Regions from separate parts of the Pseudomonas oryzihabitans genome, predicted to be linked through region 2. Evidence: predicted binding sites of a transcription regulator. Region 2 holds the regulator's gene; the other holds the start of a gene.
What was found. The regulator FliA, encoded in region 2, starts transcription of late flagellar genes. The targets are predictions, from matches to a motif close to CTAAAGTTTNNNNNNNNNNNGCCGNTAA.
Positions count from the first base shown of each region.

Region 1: the regulator FliA is predicted to act here: its motif matches at 1,894-1,921, upstream of APT59_RS01600 (methyl-accepting chemotaxis protein).

Region 1 is NZ_CP013987.1:347,400-350,806, reverse strand. It holds gene APT59_RS01600 (methyl-accepting chemotaxis protein) at 1-1,783, opposite strand, end outside; gene APT59_RS01595 (LysR substrate-binding domain-containing protein) at 1,944-2,873, opposite strand; gene APT59_RS01590 (NorM family multidrug efflux MATE transporter) at 2,988-3,407, shown strand, end outside.
Region 2 is NZ_CP013987.1:3,225,055-3,228,461, reverse strand. It holds gene flhF (flagellar biosynthesis protein FlhF) at 1-519, shown strand, start outside; gene fleN (flagellar synthesis regulator FleN) at 612-1,442, shown strand; gene fliA (RNA polymerase sigma factor FliA) at 1,439-2,179, shown strand; gene APT59_RS14670 (chemotaxis response regulator CheY) at 2,267-2,641, shown strand; gene APT59_RS14665 (protein phosphatase CheZ) at 2,661-3,407, shown strand, end outside.

The DNA of each region.
Region 1 (3,407 bases), 2.0 Mb from region 2:
GCTCGACCGCATCGGCGACCTGCTGGTCGATGCTGCGTAGCGCCTGGGCGACGTCGGCGTTGCGCGCCAGCCCCTGCTCCATGAGGCGGTTGCCCTCATCGATGGCGCCCATGGCACGCTGGGTTTCGCCCTGTACCGCACCGATCATCTGGGAGATCTCGCGGGTGGCCTCGCTGGTACGACCGGCCAGCTGGCGCACCTCGTCGGCGACCACGGCGAAGCCGCGGCCCTGCTCACCGGCCCGGGCGGCTTCGATGGCCGCGTTGAGCGCCAGCAGGTTGGTCTGCTCGGCGATCCCGCTGATGACGCCGATGATGCCGCCAATCTGCTGGGAGCGATTATCCAGCCCCTTGATGAGCTCGGCCGTGCTGGCCAGGGAGTCGGCGATCTGCTCCAGCGCGCCCGAGGCGCCCTGCATGGCCTGGGTGCCGGTGCGGGTCTGCTGGGCGTTCTCCTGCACCAGACGCTCGGTGCGCTGCATGCCGTCGGCGATGTTCTGGGCGGTGGCGCTGAATTCCTCCACGGCGCTGGCCATGCTGTCGATCTGGCTGGACTGCTCGGCGGAACGACGCAGGGTCTGGTCGGAGAGCTGGCTCAGTTGCTGGGAGCGATCGGTGACCGCGCGCGAGGAACCCCGTACCTGCTCGACGGTGGACGCCAGCGCATCGGCCATCTGGTTGAAGCTGTGGGCGAGCTCGCCGATTTCGTCGTTGCTGCGGGCGTCGACGCGTACGCTGAGCTGACCGCGACCCAGGGCCTGGGCGCGTTCCACCAGCTGTGCCAGCGGGCTGAGCTTGCGCCGCAGCAGCAGCACCGAAGCGGCCACGGCCAGTAGCAGGGCGATCAGGCTGCCGATGGCCAGGCGCAGGCCGACGGCGTGCACCGGAGCGTCCAGCTCGGCCTTGGGCAAGGTGGCGACCACGGTCCAGCCTTCGCCGGCGACCGCCGCGCTGACGCTGACGAAGTCCTCGTTGCCATCCTGCCAGCTGTGTTCATGCCGCTTGGGATCCTTCTTGAGTTCGGCCAGCAACTCGTCGGTCTTCTTGGCGTTGGCCGGGGCAACCAACCAGTTGCCCTGCTCGTCGAGCAGGGCCAGGGAGCCGGTCTCACCGATGCGCAGCTGGGTCAGTTGAGCCAGTTGCTGGGCCTGGGCGTCGGTGTAGTCGAACCCCACATAGAGCACGGCGATGATCTGGCCCTGGGCATCGCGCACCGGGCTGTACTGGGTCATGTAGGAGCGGCCGAACAGCTGAGCGCGACCGACATAGGTCTGGCCCTGGAGCAGGCCGGCGTAGCCGGGATGCTTGCGGTCCAGACGGGTGCCGATGGCGCGGCTGCCGTCCTGCTTCTTCAGCGAAGTGGTGATGCGGATGAAATCGTCACCATCACGGACGAAGATGGTGGCCGTACCGCCGGTAAGACGGGTGAAGTCATCGACCTGGGTGAAGTCGTTGTTCAGGGCTGCGCCCTTGTAGAGCAGCACCGGGGTGTCGGTGCCGGCGACGACGGTGCGGTCGCTGCTGCGGGAGAGGCCGCCATCGAAGCGGCGCTCGAACAGATTGGCGAGACGCTGGGTACTGACCTTGAGGGTGCCCAGGAAGGTCTGCTGCTGATCGGAGAGCAGCCGGGCCTCACTGCCCAGGTGCTTGCGCTGGGTGTCTTCGATGGACAGGCTGAGGGCGTGGAGGGCGAACAGGCAACTGCCGGCAATGACGACAACCAGTACCAGACTGAGGGCCAAGGCAAGTTGTCGGGCGATACTGCGACGTGGGGAAATGACCATAGAGTGCTCCAAAGCGCCTACATCCCTGTAGGGCAGTACAAAGTTGAGGGCAAGGGCTACATCAGAAACGAACCGCTCTATGACGGTCTTCTTAGCGATGAACAGGTAGTTTATCGGCTGTAGCGTTACGAACTAAAGCGAATGACAGATGTCTGGCGCCTTATTTGTGGCGAATGACCTCTGGAAGGCTCTGGGATGCCACTTCCTGCTGCAGGAAATCACCCAGCTGGCGAAAGCGCGCCTGCCCCCGCCGATTACGTGGCCAGACCAGGTAGTAGGCGTCGCCGCTGGCTACCGCTGCCGGCCAGGGCAGCGCGATGAGACCGGCCGCCACGTCCTCGGCGAGCATCACCAGATCGCCGATGGAGACTCCGTAGCCGCGCGCCGCAGCCGCCATGCCCAACTCCAGGGTATCGAACACCTGGCCGCCACTCAGGGGCACCACCTGGGCCAACCCCATGGCCTGCAGCCAGCGGCGCCAGTCGCGGCGGTCGAAAGTGGGATGCAGCAGTTCTTCCCGCTGCAGGCGCGCCACATCCCAGTCACCGCTACGGGCGGCGGTCGGCGAGCAGACCGGCACCAGCCACTCCTCGAACAGCGGTACCACCTCCCAGTCGGCCGGAAAGCGACCGTCGCCCAGCAGCACCGCACAGTCGAAGGGTTCATGGACGAAATCGACCCGGTCGCTGGCCATCCAGACGCTGGTGAGCTGGATGTCGAGTTGCGGACTGAGCTGGCGAAAGCGCGCCAGCCGGGCCAGCAACCAGCGCAACGACAGGGTGGTGGGTGCCTTAAGTCTCAGGGTGCCTTCGTCCACGGCCAGATTGCCGCACGCGCGCGCCAGGGCTTCGAAGCCTTCGCTCAGACCGGGCAACAGCAGCTTGCCGGCCTCGGTCAGCACCAGCTGGCGACCGGCACGCTCGAACAGGCGACAGCCAAAGGTTTCTTCCAGGGTTCGCACATGGCGGCTGACCGCGCTCTGGGTGAGCGACAACTCCCCGGCAGCCCGGGTGAAGGAGCCATGCCGCGCCGCAGCCTCGAAGGCGCGCAGGGCATACAGGGGCGGCAGGCGCGAGGCGTGTTCAGGCATGACTCAGACTCATGGATGGCATGGCTATTTTCCGATTGTGGGCGGCGCGGCAGGATCCAACAATGAGTTCTTGTCAAAGCCCGGCCGCTTGGCCATCTGTTCAGCGAGAGCCCCATGTCTCTGCCGCGTCACGAATTGCTCGCGCTATTGCGTCTCGCCCTGCCCTTGATCGGTGCCCAGCTGGCCTATGTCGCCATGGTCTTCACCGACACCCTGATGATGGGCCGCCTGGGGCCGGCGGCGCTGGCCGGCGGTGGCCTGGGGGCAGCGGTCTATTCTTTCGTTTCGGTGATCTGCGTGGGGGTGATCACTGCGGTGGCCAATCTGGCGGCCCTGCGCCGGGGGGCGGGGGATACCGAAGGGGTGGCGGCGGTCACCGCGGCGGGGATCTGGATCGCCGGGGTGCTGGCGCTGCTGGCCGGCACCCTGCTGTGGCACATCGAGCCGCTGCTGGCCCTGGCTGGCCAGCCGGAGGAAAGCCGCCAGGCCGCGGGGGTGTTCCTGCGCTGCCTGGCCTTCGCCCTGCCCGGCCAC
Region 2 (3,407 bases):
ATCAAGACCCTGGGCCGCATCCTCGACGTACCGGTGACCCTGGTCGATCCGGGCCAGTCCCTGGCGCAGGCCCTGGCGCCCCTGGCACGCAAGCGTCTGGTGCTGATCGATACCGCGGGCATGCCCGCCAACGATCCGGCGCTCAAGGCGCAGCTCGAAGCCCTGGCGAACCGCCAGCTGAAGATTCGCAATTACCTGGTGCTGGGTGTCACCAGCCAGAGCCAGGTGCTCAAGGCGGCCTATCACAGCTATCGGCGCTGCGGCCTGAGCGGCTGCGTGCTGACCAAGCTGGACGAGGCCGCCAGCCTCGGCGAAGCCCTGGGCCTGGCCATCAGCCAGCGCCTGCCGGTGGCCTACATCGCCGACGGTCCGCGCATCCCGGACGATCTGCATCCGGCTCGCAGCCACCAGCTGGTGAGCCGCGCTGTGAGCCTGCAGGCGTCCGAAGAGCCGAGCGAAGAAACCATGGCCGGCATGTTCGCCGGCCTGTATCAGAGCAATGCCCGCCGCGCCGGTTAGCGCCGACGAACGGTAGTGGTGCATCGCATGCCTGGGCACGCCAAATGCACTTGGTCTAAAGTGTGACGGATTTCAATCAAAGGTATCAGGCAATGGGTAGCATGCATCCCGTCCAAGTCATAGCGGTCACGGGCGGTAAAGGCGGTGTCGGCAAGACCAATGTGTCGGTCAACCTGGCCTTGGCCCTGGCCGATATCGGGCGGCGCGTCATGCTGCTCGACGCCGACCTGGGCCTTGCCAACATCGACGTTCTGCTCGGGCTGTCGCCCAAGCGCACCCTGGCCGACGTCATTTCCGGCGAGTGTGAGCTGCGCGACGTGCTGCTGCACGGGCCGGGCGGCATCCGCATCGTCCCGGCAGCCTCGGGCACCCAGGCGATGGTCAATCTGACGCCGGCCCAGCATGCCGGTCTGATCCAGGCCTTCAGCGACATCAGCGAGAACCTCGACGTGCTCATCGTCGATACCGCTGCCGGCATCGGCGACCAGGTGGTCAGCTTCGTCCGCGCCGCCCAGGAAGTCCTGGTCGTGGTGTGCGATGAGCCCACCTCCATCACCGATGCCTACGCCCTGATCAAGCTGCTCAATCGCGACCATGGCGTCACCCGTTTCCGGGTGTTGGCGAATATGGCGCTGACACCCCAGGAAGGCCGCAATCTCTTTGCTAAGCTGACCAAGGTGACCGACAGATTCCTGGATGTCGCCTTGCAATACGTGGGCGCCATTCCGTTCGATGAAGCGGTGCGCAAAGCGGTACAGAAACAGCGCCCCGTGTACGAAGCCTTTCCGCGTGCCAAGGCCTCACTGGCCTTTCGTGCGGTGGCTCAGAAAGTCGATGGCTGGCCGCTGCCCGCCAATCCGCGCGGCCATCTCGAGTTCTTTGTCGAGCGCCTTGTGCAACCAGCCATCGGTACCCACGCATGACAGCATCCAGCGGGCTTCGCATGTACAGCAAAACCTCGGAACGTACCCAGCAGGAGCAGCTCATCAACCGCTACGCGCCGTTGGTGAAACGCATCGCCTACCATCTCCTGGCGCGCCTGCCGGCGAGCGTACAGGTCGAAGATCTGATGCAGGCCGGCATGATCGGTCTGCTGGAGGCCTCGCGCAAATACGACGCCGGCAAGGGCGCCAGCTTCGAGACCTACGCCGGCATCCGCATCCGCGGTGCCATGCTCGATGAGGTCCGCAAGGGCGACTGGGCGCCGCGCTCGGTGCACCGCAACACGCGCATGGTCACCGACGCCATTCGGGCAGTGGAAGCGCGCACTGGTCGTGACGCTAAAGATTCCGAAGTCGCGGCCGAACTTAAATTGAGTCTGGATGAGTACTACGGCATCCTTGGCGACACCATGGGGAGTCGCCTGTTCAGCTTCGACGACCTCATGGAGGGTGGTGAGCATGGGCTCGAGGAGAGTGGTTCGCATGAACTCGAGCCCGGTCGCGGTCTGGAAGACGAGCGCTTCCGCAAGGCCCTGGCCGAGGCCATCGCCAATCTTCCGGAGCGTGAACGTCTGGTGCTCTCGCTGTATTACGACGAGGAACTCAACCTCAAGGAAATCGGCGAGGTGCTGGGTGTGAGCGAGTCACGTGTCTGCCAACTTCACAGTCAATGCGCGGCACGCCTGCGGGCGCGGCTGGCGGAATGGCGTTCGCGTTAACCGGCTGGTACTCAGGCTACTACGATTGCTTAGACGCGCCTTGTGGCGTGTGTGCGGATTAGGACGGAGGTCGACTTGGACAAGAACATGAAAATCCTCATCGTGGACGATTTTTCCACGATGAGACGCATCATCAAGAATTTGCTGCGCGATCTGGGATTCACCAATACCGCCGAAGCAGACGACGGCAATACCGCACTGCCGATGCTGCAGAGCGGCAACTTCGATTTTCTCGTCACCGACTGGAACATGCCTGGCATGACCGGCATCGACCTGCTGCGCCAGGTCCGCGCCGACGCGCGCCTGAAGACCCTGCCGGTGCTGATGGTGACCGCCGAGGCCAAGCGTGAGCAGATCATCGAAGCCGCTCAGGCCGGCGTGAATGGCTATGTGGTCAAGCCTTTCACCGCCCAGGTGCTGAAAGAAAAGATCGACAAGATCTTCGAGCGGGTGAACGGCTGAAGAAAGCCGCGGGGACGTTATGGATCAGCTTGGCACCAACAGCTTCAGCGACTTCGAGTCGAATCTAAAACAGCACGCCCAAGAGCTGGTGAAATGCCTGGAAAGCGGCGATTTCACCCAGGCCGTGCATGTTATCAATGAGCTCAATCAACTGCGTGACCGGGGTCTTTACCAGGAAGTCGGCAAGCTGACCCGCGAGCTGCACAATGCCATCGTCAACTTCGAGATCGATCCGCGCGGCATGGCCGGCGAAGAGGTCTCCCAGATCAGCGATGCCACCGATCGTCTCTCCTACGTGGTGAAGATGACCGAGAACGCCGCCAACCGGACCATGGATCTGGTGGAGGAGAGCGCACCGCTGGTAGGCAACTTCGGCGACGAGGCCCGTGCCGTGCATGCCGACTGGAAGAAATTCATGCGCCGGGAAATGGGCGCGGACGAATTCCGCGAACTGGCCAAGCGCGTCGACGCCTTCCTCAGCCACAGCGAGAGCAGTGCCGAGCAGCTGTCGGCCAAGCTCAACGACATTCTCCTCGCGCAGGACTACCAGGATCTCACCGGTCAGGTGATCAAGCGGGTCGTCAATCTCGTCGGGCAGATCGAGAAAGACCTCGTCAAGCTGGTGATGATGGCCAGTCAGGTCGATCGCTATACCGGCTTCAGTCACGATCACACCGCGCTGATCGAACAGAATCGAAAAGAAAAGACGATGAAGGGTGAAGGTCCGCAGATTCATGCCGATAAGCGTGAAGACGTCGTGGCCGCT